Regions from separate parts of the Clostridium sp. LS3 genome, predicted to be linked through region 2. Evidence: riboswitches for the same ligand, from Rfam matches in the RefSeq annotation. Region 2 holds a riboswitch; the other holds the start of a gene.

What was found. A riboswitch is a leader RNA that binds a small molecule or an ion and turns the genes downstream of it on or off. The one in region 2 is predicted to bind S-adenosylmethionine.
Region 1: linked by a shared signal. The riboswitch ahead of ACZJV1_RS02765 (methionine ABC transporter ATP-binding protein) and the one ahead of metK (methionine adenosyltransferase) in region 2 are both predicted to bind S-adenosylmethionine.

Annotation. Positions count from the first base shown of each region.
Region 1 is NZ_CM143921.1:572,129-579,708, forward strand. It holds gene ACZJV1_RS02745 (PTS fructose transporter subunit IIC) at 1-86, shown strand, start outside; gene ACZJV1_RS02750 (PTS sugar transporter subunit IIA) at 203-652, shown strand; gene ACZJV1_RS02755 (HAD-IIB family hydrolase) at 793-1,551, shown strand; gene ACZJV1_RS02760 (type I phosphomannose isomerase catalytic subunit) at 1,699-2,637, shown strand; SAM riboswitch class I at 2,838-2,961, shown strand; gene ACZJV1_RS02765 (methionine ABC transporter ATP-binding protein) at 3,050-4,108, shown strand; gene ACZJV1_RS02770 (methionine ABC transporter permease) at 4,077-4,757, shown strand; gene ACZJV1_RS02775 (MetQ/NlpA family ABC transporter substrate-binding protein) at 4,809-5,630, shown strand; gene ACZJV1_RS02780 (M20 metallopeptidase family protein) at 5,714-6,883, shown strand; gene ACZJV1_RS02785 (type I phosphomannose isomerase catalytic subunit) at 7,219-7,580, shown strand, end outside.
Region 2 is NZ_CM143921.1:3,535,455-3,543,034, forward strand. It holds gene recD2 (SF1B family DNA helicase RecD2) at 1-2,175, opposite strand, end outside; gene nagA (N-acetylglucosamine-6-phosphate deacetylase) at 2,298-3,428, shown strand; gene metK (methionine adenosyltransferase) at 3,468-4,643, opposite strand; SAM riboswitch class I at 4,746-4,854, opposite strand; tRNA gene ACZJV1_RS16640 (tRNA-Tyr) at 5,005-5,089, opposite strand; tRNA gene ACZJV1_RS16645 (tRNA-Thr) at 5,095-5,169, opposite strand; tRNA gene ACZJV1_RS16650 (tRNA-Val) at 5,187-5,262, opposite strand; tRNA gene ACZJV1_RS16655 (tRNA-Tyr) at 5,285-5,369, opposite strand; tRNA gene ACZJV1_RS16660 (tRNA-Thr) at 5,376-5,450, opposite strand; tRNA gene ACZJV1_RS16665 (tRNA-Tyr) at 5,476-5,560, opposite strand; gene ACZJV1_RS16670 (hypothetical protein) at 5,860-6,294, opposite strand; gene yyaC (spore protease YyaC) at 6,404-6,925, shown strand; gene mreB (rod shape-determining protein) at 6,986-7,580, opposite strand, start outside.

The DNA.
Region 1 (7,580 bases), 1.0 Mb from region 2:
TTGCTGCAATAGCGATAGGCTCATTAGTAACAGCACTTATGGTTAACTATTTAAAATCTTTAAGAGATAGAAAAGCAGCTAAGTAAATTAATAAGAAATATATTATAATAAAATAAATAGTAAAAACATAAATAATATCAAGGGAGTTAACAGTTTTAATTTCCTTGATATTAAATTCAAAATTCAAAGAGAGGTAATAGCAATGAATAGCAAAATATTTGATGTAAAATACATGGATTTAAACTTAGAAACTAACGAAAAATTTGAAACAATAAATCATCTAGCACAACTAGCAAAAGATAGATTAATAGATGTTGATAAGTATGTTGAAGATGTAAAAAGAAGAGAAGCTATATCAACAACAGGTATAGGTGATGGAGTTGCGATACCTCATGCAAAATCACCATGGGTAAACATACCAACGGTTATAGTTGGTAAAAGTGAAAAAGGAATAGAATGGGAAAGCTTAGATGATGAACCAGTAAATATGGTGTTTTTAATAGCAGTACCAGATGGTGAAGGAAATGAGCATTTAAAAATTCTTCAAATATTAGCAGTAAGCTTAATGGATGATGATTTTAAAGCAGAAATAGAAAAAGCTAATGATAAAAAAGTAATAGAAGAGTTATTATTACAAAGAACTGAAATGTAAAAAGAATATAAGCAATAAAATAGACTTAAAAGTTTCATCTTTTAAGTCTATAAATTTATTTGTGAAAATTTATTCAATTATATGATAAAATTATAGTGATAAAATATTAAAAAAATATCGATATAATAATGGAGGAATAAATGAGTAAATTATTAGCAACAGATCTTGACGGAACATTAATAAATGATAATGAGGTTACCATTGAGGATAAAGAGTTTATACTTAGACTTCAAAGAGAAAAGAATTTATTAGTAGTTTCAACGGGAAGACCATACAATGGAGTAGAAATGCTAAAGGATGACTATAAGATATTTGCAAATTATTATGTATTACTAAATGGAGCATTAATAGTAGATTCATTAGGAAGAAAAATAAAGCAAGAAGTAATTAATAAAAAAATAATAGAAAGTATAATAAATGGAATAAGTGAAGATGATGTATATATTTCAGTAGAATCTGGATTTGACACATATTTATTAACAGATGGAGATAATTTACCATATCCAAATAAAAAAAGAGTAAATTCAATATGTGAAATAGAAGAGGAGCTAAGCTTAATTTCTATATATAATCCAAATAAAGAGAAGGATGAAATAGAAAAAATAAAAGATGAAATAAATGAAAAATATGGTGATACAGTAGTAGCATATAGAAATGATATTTATATAGATGTAGTTCCAGTGGGATGTTCAAAGGGAAGTGGAGTAAAATATTTAGCAGAACAAGAATTAATAGAAAATGAAGATCTATATACCATAGGAGATTCATGGAATGACGTAACTATGTTTAAGATAACTAAAAATTCATTTACATTTAACCATGTAGAAGAAGAACTAAAGAAACATGTTAAATATTTAGTTAACTCCGTAGGAGAATGTATAGAAAATTATTTATTATAAATATTATAGAAAATAAATATTATAAATAAAATAGAATAATTGAAGAATATTAATTAATTTTTATTTAAAAAAATCAATTAATTTAATAATCTATATATTGAAATATATATTTTACTTAAGAAGTGTTGTTAAGGAAGGAGAAAGATTATGTATCCAATTAGATTTGAGAATTTATATTATGAAAAAATATGGGGTGGAAGAGATTTTGAATCCTTTAGAGATAATATGCCAGAAGGTGAAATAGGTGAAACATGGGATATAGCATGTCATCCAAATGGGACTGGAATTGTAGAAAATGGTTCATTAAAAGGAACTAGCTTCGATGATTTAATTAAAAAGTATGGACATACACTTGTAGGAGCGAAGGTTACTTTAGAAAAATTTCCATTACTTATAAAGCTTATTAATTCAAAAGAAAAACTTTCAGTACAAGTACATCCAGGAGATGAATATGCTGCAAAGTATGAAGGGGATTATGGTAAAACAGAAGCTTGGTATGTTATGGATGCTAAACCAGGTGCTTGTTTAATAGTGGGAACTAAAGATTGTAGTAAAGAACAATTTGAAGAAGCTATAAAAAATAATAATGTGGAAAGTTATTTAAATAAAATAGAAGTTAAAAAAGGTGATTGCTTTTTAATTAATAGTGGATTAGTTCATGCTATATGCGAAGGTGTTATAATAGCAGAGATTCAACAAAATAGTGATGTAACATACAGAGTATATGACTATGGAAGACCAAGAGAAATTCATGTTGAAAAAGCATTAGATGTTATAAACTTTGATCTTCAATGTGAAAACCTTAGTGAAAAAGAAGAAATAAAGCATGAAGGCTATAAGCAAAGCTTACTATGTAAAAATGAATACTTTGGAATAGAAAAAATAACTATAGATTCACAATACAATGATGCAAGTGATATAGAAAAGTTTGATATGTTAACTTGCGTAGATGGAGAAGGAATAATAGAAGGAAAAGACTTCACAGAAAAAATAAAGACTGGAGATAGTTATTTAATCCCAGCTACTTTAGGAGAATATTCAATAAAAGGTAATGTTACAGTTTTAAAGAGCTATCCAGTTATATAGTTAAATAAAAAACCTCTAAGTAATTAATTATTTAGAGGTTTAATTTTAGTTTTTTATTTTAAATTAAAATGACTTAGCAAAATATAATGGATTTCTTACATATGTCCACTTTTTTATAAAAAAGTAAAAATACTATTGACAGTGGAAATATATACATATATAATGAGGAACAAGAAATGAAAAACAAAAAAATGAATAGATTTTTATCAAGAAAGACGGAGGGACTGGCCCTGTGAAGTCTGGCAACCTGAATTACGAACTTAAATTAGTTATGATTTAAGGTGCTAAATCCTGCAGATGTTTACTGCGTCTGAAAGATAAGAATGAAATATAGAAGTGTATTACACTGCTTTCTTATTTTTTAGGAAAGCAGTTTTTTTATTACCTTTTTTAGGGTAGAAGGAGGGGGAACATGATTGAATTAAAAAATTTGTACAAGACTTATGATACAGAAGGTGGAAAAGTAGAAGCAGTAAAGGATGTAACACTAAACATTAACAAAGGTGAAATTTATGGAATTATAGGCTTTAGTGGAGCTGGAAAATCAACTCTAGTTAGATGCATAAACTTTTTAGAGAGACCTACTAAGGGGCAAGTACTTATAGATGGAAAAGACCTTAATACATTATCAAATAAAGAACTTAGAGAAGAAAGAGAAAAGATAGGAATGATATTTCAGCATTTTAATCTTATGAAGTCTAGAACAGTTTTTGAAAATATAGCCTATCCTTTGAAGGGAAGTAAATATTCAAAAGATGAAATAAAAGATAAAGTTATATCACTACTAAAACTTGTTGAATTAGAAGATAAGGCAAATTCTTATCCATCTCAATTAAGTGGAGGACAAAAACAAAGGGTAGGCATTGCAAGGGCTTTAGCCAATGATCCAAAAGTATTACTTTGTGATGAAGCAACCAGTGCCTTAGATCCACAAACTACAAAATCCATACTAAAACTTTTAAAAGAGGTAAATAGAAAATTTGGAATAACCATAGTAATAATAACTCATGAAATGCAAGTAGTTAAAGAAATATGCACAAGAGCTGCTGTTATGGAAAATGGAAGAGTTGTAGAAGAAGGAAATATATTTAAGGTGTTCTCAGAGCCTAAAGAAAAGATTACAAAGAATTTTATAGATAGTACTTCTCTATTAAGTAATATATATGACTTAATAGAAGATAAATCTTCAGTTGTAGAAATTAAGGAAAATGAAAAGATACTAAAACTCAAATACTTAGAAAATAGTACAACTGAACCAATAATTTCAATAATATCTAGAGAATTTAATGTAGATGCAAATATAATCTTTGGAAATGTAGAGATAATTCAAGAATCTCCACTTGGTGGACTTATTGTAATAATTAAAGGTCAAGAAGAACAGATTCATAATGTTATAAACTATCTTAAAGAAAAAAATGTGGAAGTTGAGGTGATTAAAGATGGCAGACTTAATACAAAAATTATTGCCTAATGCAGTAAAAAAAATACCAGAAATTTATGAAGCAACTGGACAAACCTTGATTATGCTTTTAGTATCAGGAGCTATATCATTTGTTATAGGTCTTATATTAGGAGTAATATTAGTGGTAACTAAGAGGGGAAGCATACTAGAAAATAAACCAGTTTATTATGTTTTAGATAAGATAATAAATATAACAAGATCAATACCATTTATTATTTTATTAGCAGCAGCAATACCATTAACCAGGGCCATAGTAGGGACAGCAATTGGAACAAAGGGTTCTTTTGTACCACTAGTTTTAGGAACTATACCCTTCTTTTCAAGGCAAATAGAAAGTGCTTTATCAGAAATAGATAAGGGGGTGATAGAGGCAGCTGAGGCAATGGGGTCATCACCTTTAGAAATAATATTTAGAGTGTATCTAAAAGAAAGTGTACCAAATATTATTAGAGCAACAACAATAACTTTTGTAAGCTTAGTTGGATTAACAGCTATGGCAGGATCAGTAGGTGGCGGAGGTCTTGGGGATCTAGCAATTAGATATGGATATCAAAGAAATCAAATAGATATAACCTTTGTAACAGTAATAATATTACTTATTGTAGTAAATATAATTCAAGGGCTAGGGGATAGAGTAATTAAAAAAACAACACATTAAAATTAAAGCAATAAGCAAAAATAAATAATAAATAAAAAGGGGACGTAAAATATGAAAGCTAAAAATTTACTAAGTATAATATTATCAGGGGCATTACTTTTCTCATTAGCAGGATGCCAAGGAGGAAAATCTAAAGCAGAAAATAAAGTGGTTAAGGTAGGAGTAGTTGGTGAAAGCAGTGATCAATGGGAACCTGTAATAAAAAATCTTGCAAAAGAAGGGATAACTGTAGAACTTGTTCCTTTCTCAGATTATAGTCAACCAAACCAGGCTTTAGCAGATGAAGAAATAAATTTAAACTCATTCCAACATTATGCATACTTAAATAAAGATATTGCAGATAGAGGATTTGATTTATCAGTTATAGGAGAAACTTTAATAGCTCCTCTTGGTGTATATTCAAATAAAATAAAATCTGTTGATGAGCTAAAAAATGGGGATTCTATTGCTATACCAAGTGATGCAACTAATGGAGGAAGAGCTTTAAAGGTTTTAGAATCAGCAGGAGTTATTAAGGTAGATGAGGCAGCAGGATACACTCCAACTTTAGATAATATAGTTGAAAATCCTAAAAATATAAAATTTGTAGAAGTTGAAGCAGCTCAAACTCCAAGATTATTAGAAGATGTAGCTGCAGCTTTAATAAATGGTGGACATGCAGTTGATGCAGGACTTAATCCAAAAGAAGATTCTATTTACTTAGAACAAGTTAAAGAAGGTAGTGATAATCCTTATATAAACGTAATTGTTGCAAGAACTGAAGATAAAGATAATGAAGTTTATAAAAAAGTTGTTGAAGCATTTAGATCAGATGAAGTAGCTAAGGTTATAGAGGCAGTATATAAAGGGGCTTATATACCAACTTGGAAATAGAAATTAAAGAATAAAACTATTTATAACAATATGAATATAAATAAGTAAAATACTGTGAGTGATTAATATAAGGGGCCATTTTTATGAATATAAAAGATTATGTAATAAAGGAAAAGGACTATATTACTGGATTAAGGAGATATTTTCATAAGTATCCAGAAGAAAGTTTAAAAGAATATAATACAGCAAAGAAGATAGAAGAAGAGCTAGACAAACTAAATATTCCACATAAAAGAATTGGGGAAACTGGGGTTTTAGGAATAATAAAAGGTAAAAAAGCATCAAATAGAATTTTAGCTGTAAGAGCAGATATAGATGCTCTTAAGGTTCCAGATTTAAAGAAGGAAGACTATAAATCTGAAAATGATGGATATAACCATGCTTGTGGTCATGATGGACATACGGCTAGTCTTCTTGGAACTGCAAAAATATTAAAAGAAAAGGAAGAGGAGCTGGTAGGAGAGGTAAGATTATTCTTCCAACAAGCAGAAGAAATTGGACAAGGAGCTAAAATATTTCTTAAAGAAGGATGCTTAGATGGAGTAGAAGAAATAATAGGAGCTCACGTAGCTTCAGGAATAGACTTAGGTAAGGTATCAGTAACTAGTGGGCCTAGCTGTGCATCTTGTGATTATTTTAAGATAACTATTAAAGGCAAAGGTGGTCATGTATCTGCACCTCATTTATCAACAGATGCTTTATATATTGCTAGCCAAATAGTAGTAAATCTACAATCAATAGTAAGTAGGCAAACAGATCCTATTGATACAGTAGTTGTAGGAGTTGGATTAATCAAAGGGGGAACTACTTACAATACAGTAGCAGGAGAAGTCACATTAGAAGGAACAACGAGAGCTTTTACTTTTGAATCAAGAGAAAAGACAAATAAGTCAGTAGAAAAAATAGCGAAAAATATAGCAGAAAGCTATGGGGCAGAGGCTATAGTTGAGTTTAGAGATTATGCATCACCTTTAATAAATGATGAAAGAGTTAGTAAGGAAGTTGCTCTTATTGCAAAAAATATTGTGGGAGAAGAAAATGTAATAACCAACTATCCAAAGAAACTAGGAGCAGATGATTTCGCAGAATTCTTAATAGAAGTACCAGGTACCTATATACAAGTGGGAACTAAAAATTCATGTAATTCAAATACTGCTGTAGCACATCATAATGATTTATTTGATATAGATGAAGCGGGATTATTAGTAGTTACAAATATAGAAGTAGATTATGTATTAAATAAGTTATTATAAAAAAATTTCCCTAGGTTCAAAACAGTTGTTTCCTAGGGAAATTTTTTTAGGAAATTATAAAAGTCTAAAATTTTGAAAATGTTAATATAGAAAGCCTTTAGCAATTTTATTTGGAAAATCGTTTTAAGAATTATCTAGTTCATTTTCTAAAAATTAGAATAGTAAATAAAAAATATCACTATATAATAAATTATAAGATGTTAGATTATATACAAAATTAAAGTGAGTTATTATTGAATTTAAATTAATCCAGCTATAAGATTGTTTTAAAGATTACTTTATATTATATAAGAATATGTTATCTTTAAGAAGAATTAAAATAAGGCGGTGATTTAATGTATCCAATTAGATTTGAAAATTTATATTATGAAAAAATATGGGGTGGTAGAGATTTCGAAGCCTTTAGAAATAATATGCCAGAGGGAGAAATAGGTGAAAGCTGGGATATAGCATGCCATCCAAATGGAACAGGAGTAGTAGAAAATGGCTCATTAAAAGGAACTAGATTTAATGATTTAATAAAGAAATACGGGCATGCACTTGTTGGAGAAAAGATTACTCTTGAAAAGTTCCCATTACTTATAAAGCTTATAAACTCAAAAGAAAAACTTTCAGTACAAGTTCACCCAGGTGATGAATATGCAGCAAAGTATGAAGGGGATTATGGTAAGACAGAAGCTTGGTATGTTATGGATGC
Region 2 (7,580 bases):
AGAATATCTTTCCATACTTTTTGTATTAGAAACCATATATTTTAAAGCCTTAGGGATTCCAACCACAACTACTAATTCCTTTGCTCTAGTTATAGCTGTATATAATAAATTTTTATTCATTAAAAATGGAGATCCCATAAAAGCAGGTGTAATTATTACTTTAAACTCACTTCCTTGACTTTTATGTATTGTTATCGAATAAGCTAACTCCAATTCATCTAGATAAATATAGTCATAAACTACTTTTCTTTCATCATCAAATATTATTGTCATTGTTTTTTCTTCTTCGTTTATACTTTTTATAAACCCCATATCACCATTAAATACCCCTACACCTTCATTATCTCCTTCTCCATTGATTCTAATCCATTTTAAAGAGTAATTATTTTTAGTTTGCATCACTTTATCACCTTCTCTAAAAATAACATCTTTTAATTCCTTTTCCCTTTTATTATTAGATTTAGGATTTAAGATTTCTTGAAGTTTATTATTTAAATTTTGTACTCCTAGTATCCCTTTTCTTGTAGGTGTTAGTATTTGAATATCTCTATATTTATCCCAGGATTTATTAAAATTAGGTAATCTTCTATTTATTAAATCAATTATTGTAAGTAATATTTCATCAAGGTCTTCCTTATTTTCAAAGAAAAAATCTCCATCTCTTCTATTTATATATGGCATTTCTCCATTATTTATTTTATGGGCATTTGTCACAATTAGACTTTCTTCTCCTTGTCTAAATATATCTCTAAGTCTTACTACCTTTATAAAATTACTTTCTATTAAATCCTTTAATACATTTCCAGCACCAACAGAAGGAAGCTGGTCTACATCTCCAACTATTATTAATCTTGTTCCAAGCTTTATAGCTTTAAGCAAACTATGCATAAGCATTATATCTATCATAGATGCCTCATCTATTATAATTACATCTGCCTCTAATGGTTCTGATTCTCCTTTTCCATAATAAGAATTTTCCTCTTCACTTACTCCCATTTCTAGCAATCTATGTATTGTTTTTGCTTCTCTTCCAGTAGATTCAGTCATTCTCTTAGCCGCTCTTCCTGTTGGGGCTCCTAATAAAACCTTCATTCCACTATTTTCATATATTTCTATTATAGATTTTATTATCGTAGTTTTACCTGTTCCTGGTCCCCCTGTTATTATTTCTATTCCATTTTCAAACGCCCCAATTATTGCTTCTCTTTGTGAAGAAGCAAATTTTATATTATTTTTTCTTTCAAAAGCTTCAATTTCAAATTCAATGTCTGAATTTATAGTCCTAAAATTTTCTATACTTAATGTTATTATTTTATTTGTTACTCCAAGCTCACAATAATAATATGGTAGTGAAAATATTGCTTCTATATCATTTATCTTTTCAATTTTTATCTTTGTTTCTAAAGCTAAATTATACAAACTTTCTTCTACTAGCTCTGATGGAACTACTAAAATCTTTGATACTTCATTTATTAAATTTTCTTTTGGCATATATGTATTTCCAGCTGCTGAAAATTGATTTAATATATATCTTATGCCACTTTGTATTCTAAATGGTGATATTGTTTCTATACCAAGGCTTTTTGCTATCCTATCTGCAGTTATAAATCCTATCCCTGATATTTCATCTGAAAGTATGTAAGGATTTTCTAAAATTATAGACTTAGCATCTACTCCAAATTTCTTATATATTTTTATACACTGATTTGTAGTCATACCATGCCCTTGAAAATATATAATTATATCTTTTAAATCTTTTTGTTCTATATATGATTCATATATTATCTTAAACTTCTTTTCTCCAATACCCTCAACTTCTTGTAGTCTTTCTATATTGTTATCTAATATATCTAATGTTTTCTCTTTAAACTTTTTGACAATTTTTTTCGCTGTTATAGGCCCTATTCCGTGAATTATTCCAGTACTTAAATATTTCTCAATCCCCTCCACAGAATCTGGTAGTATTTCTTCATATTCTTCTATATTAAATTGACGCCCAAATTGTTTATGTAATACCCATTGTCCTTTTAATTTAACATATTGCCCTTCTTTTAAAAAAGGAACTATCCCAACTGCACTTATGCACTCTTTATCTGATCTTATTTTTGATACTACATAACCTGTATCATCACTTTTGAATACAATAGATTCTACTATTCCATTTAGAAATTCCATGCTATCTCTCCAAATCTTTCAATGATATTTTAATATTTACAATTTTATTATATAATTATATCATAATTTAAAAATTTTAAATTCTTAATATTATACAATATTAGCAATATGGAGGTGCTTACATGATAATAAAAAATTGCAACATAATATATCTTGATAAGATAGAAAAGGGATCTGTTTTAATTGAAAATGGAAAGATCAAAGAAATAAACCCAAAGAATACGAATGATAATGAAATAATTGATGCAGAAGGATTATATTTATCTCCAGGCTTTATAGATGTTCATATCCATGGTGCTGGTGGTCATGATACGATGGATGGCACATTTGAAGCAATTAATGAGATTTCTAAAACTATAGTTAAACATGGAACTACTTCATTTACTCCAACTACAATGACTGTAGCAATAGATGATATAAGAAAATCAATGGAAATTATAAAAGAAGCTAAAGAAAATGGTACTGATGGTGCTATCGTTTTAGGTGCTCATCTTGAAGGACCTTTCATAAGCCCAAAAGCTATTGGAGCTCAAAACCCTAACTTTTTGATTCCTCCAACAATAGAAAACTTTAATGCTATGGTAGGAGATGCTGAAGATGCTGTTGTATCAATTACAATTGCTCCTGAAGTTCCTGGCGCTAAGGAACTAATAAAAGAGTTATCAAAAAAAGGAATAGTTTGCTCTATAGGTCATACTAAAGCTACTTACGATGAAGCTATGGAAGGAATTAAATGTGGTTGCTGCCACTCAACTCACTTATTTAATGCAATGACACCATTTGCTCATAGAGAACCTGGAGTTGTAGGTGCTATATTTGATAGCGAAGTAACTACAGAAACAATTTCTGATGGTATCCATATATCATATCCATCACTTAGAATAGCTTACAATCAAAAGACAACTGATAAAGTTTTATTAGTTACTGATGCAATGATGGCATGTGCGATGCCTGATGGTATGTATGCATTAGGAGGTCAAGAGGTTGTCGTTAAAGATGGAGCTGCAAGACTTTTAAGTGGAAGCTTAGCTGGTTCAATATTAACTCTAGATAAAGCTATTAAAAATGTATATAAAAATGTTGGTCTTTCATTAAACGAAGCTGTAAAAATGGCAACTTTTAATGCTGCTAGACATTGTAAAGTTGAAGATAGAAAAGGTCTTATAAAAGAAGGCTTCGATGCAGATTTGGTTTTATTTGATGAAGACATAAATGTAAAAAATGTTATAGTTGCTGGTAAAGTATTAGTATAAATAAAAATGCTCCAATTCAAAATTGGAGCATTTTTTATTTTAAAGATACTTCTTTATTTCTTCTACTTTATTTAAATCTTCCCAAGGTAAGTTTAAATCATTTCTTCCAAAGTGACCATATGCAGCTGTTTGCTTGTAGATTGGTCTTCTTAATTCTAAATCTCTTATTATAGCTCCTGGTCTTAAATCAAATACTTTTTCAACTATTGAAATTATTTCTTCTTCTGATTTCTTTCCAGTTCCAAATGTTTCTACCTCTATAGAAACTGGCTTAGCAACACCAATTGCATATGCTAATTGAATTTCTAATTTATCAGCTACTCCAGCTGCTACTAAATTCTTAGCAACCCATCTAGCCGCATATGCTGCTGATCTATCAACTTTAGTTGGATCTTTCCCTGAGAAAGCACCACCACCGTGTCTTCCATATCCACCATAAGTATCAACTATTATCTTTCTTCCAGTTAATCCGCTATCTCCTTGTGGTCCTCCAACAACGAATCTTCCAGTTGGATTTATGTAATACTTTGTGCTATCGTCTAATAATTCTGCTGGAACTACAGCTTTAATTACATGCTCCATTAAATCTTCTCTTATTTGTTCTTGAGATACATCTTCACTATGTTGAGTTGATATTACTATTCCATCTATTCTTATAACTTTATTATCATCATATTCAACTGTAACTTGAGTCTTTCCATCCGGTCTTAAGTATGGTAAAGTTCCGTTCTTTCTTACTTCTGATAATCTTCTTGATAATCTATGAGCCATAGCTATTGGTAATGGCATATACTCTTCTGTTTCATTTGTTGCAAAACCAAACATCATTCCTTGGTCTCCTGCTCCAACTGCTTCAACATCATCTTTTTGCCCTGCTCTAGATTCTAATGCTTCATCAACACCCATAGCAATGTCACCTGATTGTTCATCTATTGATGTTAGTACTGAACATGTTTCACAGTCAAAACCGTATTTAGCTCTATCATAGCCTATTTCTTTTACAGTTTCTCTAACTAACTTTGGAATATCAACATAACAATTAGTTGATATTTCTCCCATAACCAATACCATTCCTGTTGTAACAGCTGTTTCACAAGCAACTCTTGCCATAGGATCTTTAGCTAAAATACTATCTAATACAGCATCTGAAATTTGGTCGCAGATCTTATCTGGATGCCCTTCTGTAACTGATTCTGATGTAAATAATCTTCTCATTTTCATTTCTCCTTTCATTTTATTTGATATTAATTCTAATTAATTTAATTTATAAAATAAAAAAATCTCTTCGATAAGAAGAGATGTTAAAAGTCATAATCTTTCTTATCTTGCAAAATTACTTTGCAGGAATTGGCACCACACTCAAAATTACTGAAGTAGGTTGCCGGGTTTCATCGGGCCCTTTTCCCTCCGCCTCTCTGGATAAGAACTAATATCAAATTTTACTTTTCAGATTATATCATCTTTAATATTAATAGTCAACTACAGAACCTAAAATAATTACATATTTAGATTCTTTAACTGATAAAATATTAAATTATTTAAAAATATAAAAAAAGACAAGTAAACTTGCCTTTTGTGGTGGGGGAGGACGGATTCGAACCATCGAAACGAAACGTAACAGATTTACAGTCTGCCCCCTTTGGCCACTCGGGAACTCCCCCACATTTGGAGCTGGCAATAGGAATCGAACCTACAACCTGCTGATTACAAGTCAGCTGCTCTACCGTTGAGCCATGCCAGCATATTTAATTTTTAAAATGGTGGAAACAACAGGGATCGAACCTGTGACCCTCTGCTTGTAAGGCAGATGCTCTCCCAGCTGAGCTATGCTTCCATAAGAATAAAATTTTATAAAATGGTGGGGGAGGACGGATTCGAACCATCGAAACGAAACGTAACAGATTTACAGTCTGCCCCCTTTGGCCACTCGGGAACTCCCCCATTTTATGGAGCTGGCAATAGGAATCGAACCTACAACCTGCTGATTACAAGTCAGCTGCTCTACCGTTGAGCCATGCCAGCATATTATAAATTAATAAATTTCAAATGGTGGGGGAGGACGGATTCGAACCATCGAAACGAAACGTAACAGATTTACAGTCTGCCCCCTTTGGCCACTCGGGAACTCCCCCGTTTAAAATTTATTTAATTTCAGTTAAGTAAACTTTGTATCTTCTCAACCGACAATGATTAGTATATATTTATTATATCTTAATTTCAAGTACAATTTTCACTCATTTAAAGAAACTATATTTAATTTATTCTGTTTTTCTTTTATTTTCTTCTAATTAATACTAATATCTTTTTTATTAACAATTTTTCTGTCATAATTATTCTATATTAGATATTAAATAAACATCCCTTCAACTTGTAATAATTTTTAATAAATATATATTGCTATAAGTAAAATAATTTTTTAAATAATAATTTCTTATACTTCTTTTTCTATAATATCTAAATCAATATAATCACTTATAATATCCTTAAACTCTTCATATTCTTTATTTGACATTCTTTGCTTTACTAAAGACATACCTTTTGTAATGTTAACTGTATTTTCTCTATCCGAAAAATAGTTATTAACTTTTATTATATCTACTATAGCTAAATTTCTAATTAATACATTTATTTTTTCTTTTCTAGCTTTATCTAAATGTCCAAACAAATTATTAGAGGAATCTACTTGATTTATAATAATTGTAGATTTATTTTTTTCCTCACTAATAAACTCTTCTTCTTTATTGTATTTTACTACATTTTCACTAATAACTTCTTCACTTTTTAATGGCTCCCACACTAATAAAAAATATATTGGGATAACTATACTAATTATTATGGTAATGGTAGAAAATAGTAATCTCTTCATTCTATTTCATCTCCTTTTATTTGATTAATTTCCTCTTTTATGATTTTTATACATTTTATTATAATTAATCTTTATCAAACATATACTTTTATGGCGGGGGTGAATTTTAGTGAAGCGTAAAGTATTATATAACTCTTATAATTCTCATATTGAAATAGCAAATTCTATTAAAAATTATATTACGGAAAATACTATAATAGTTTGTATAGGAACAGATAAATGTATTGGTGATTGCTTAGGTCCAATGGTTGGCACATTTCTAACAGAAAAAGCCTTCCCTCTCCCAGTGTACGGAACAATAGAATCTCCAATACATGCTTTAAATATAAATAAAATATTGAATGAAATTAATAAATTGCATCCTAAATCCTTAACTATAGGTATAGATGCTTGCTTAGGTGAATATAGCTCAATTGGTGAAATACATACCAGAGATTATCCAATACATCCTGGAAAAGGTGTTGGTAAAAATTTACCTGATGTTGGAATTGCCTCAATAATAGGAATAATAGATTCAAGTGAAAATGCAGAAATTTTCACATCTAGAAGCATTCGTCTAAATTTAGTTATGGAAATGGCTAAAGTGATTTCTTCTTCAATTATTGAAGCATATAAGATTGTTAATAAATAAAAGGGAGCAATAAAATACTCCCTTTTACAATCAATTATATATAATATGTATAATATTCTACTACTCTATCAAAGTTATTTCCTTGTCTGATAGACTAGATTCTATTTTATCTAGATATCCTAAAACCTTGCCTGTACCCTCTGCTACTGCTTCTACAGAGTTATTAGCAACATCGACATTGACTCCTGTTTCATGCTCTATTAGCTTATCTAATCCATCTAATAAAGATCCTCCACCAGTCATTAAAATGCCTTTTTCTATTATATCAGCAGCAAGTTCAGGTGGTGTTTTTTCTAATACAAATTTAACATTATCGACAATTAACGATACTGATTCTTTTAGTGCATAAATTATTTCCTCTGATGTAATAGAAACCTCATCTGGTAATCCAGTAATTAAATTTCTACCTTTCATCATAGCAGTTAAGTTTCTTGATCCATTAAATGCTGATCCTATATTTACCTTTAACTCTTCTGCCGTTTTCTCACCTATCATTATCTTGTACTTATTTCGTACATACTTTATTATAGCATCGTCAAATGAATCTCCAGCTACTTTTATTGATGATCTTACTACAACTCCCCCTAAGGATATTACAGCTATATCAGTAGTTCCACCACCAATATCTACTACCATAGAGCCACTAGGTTTAGTT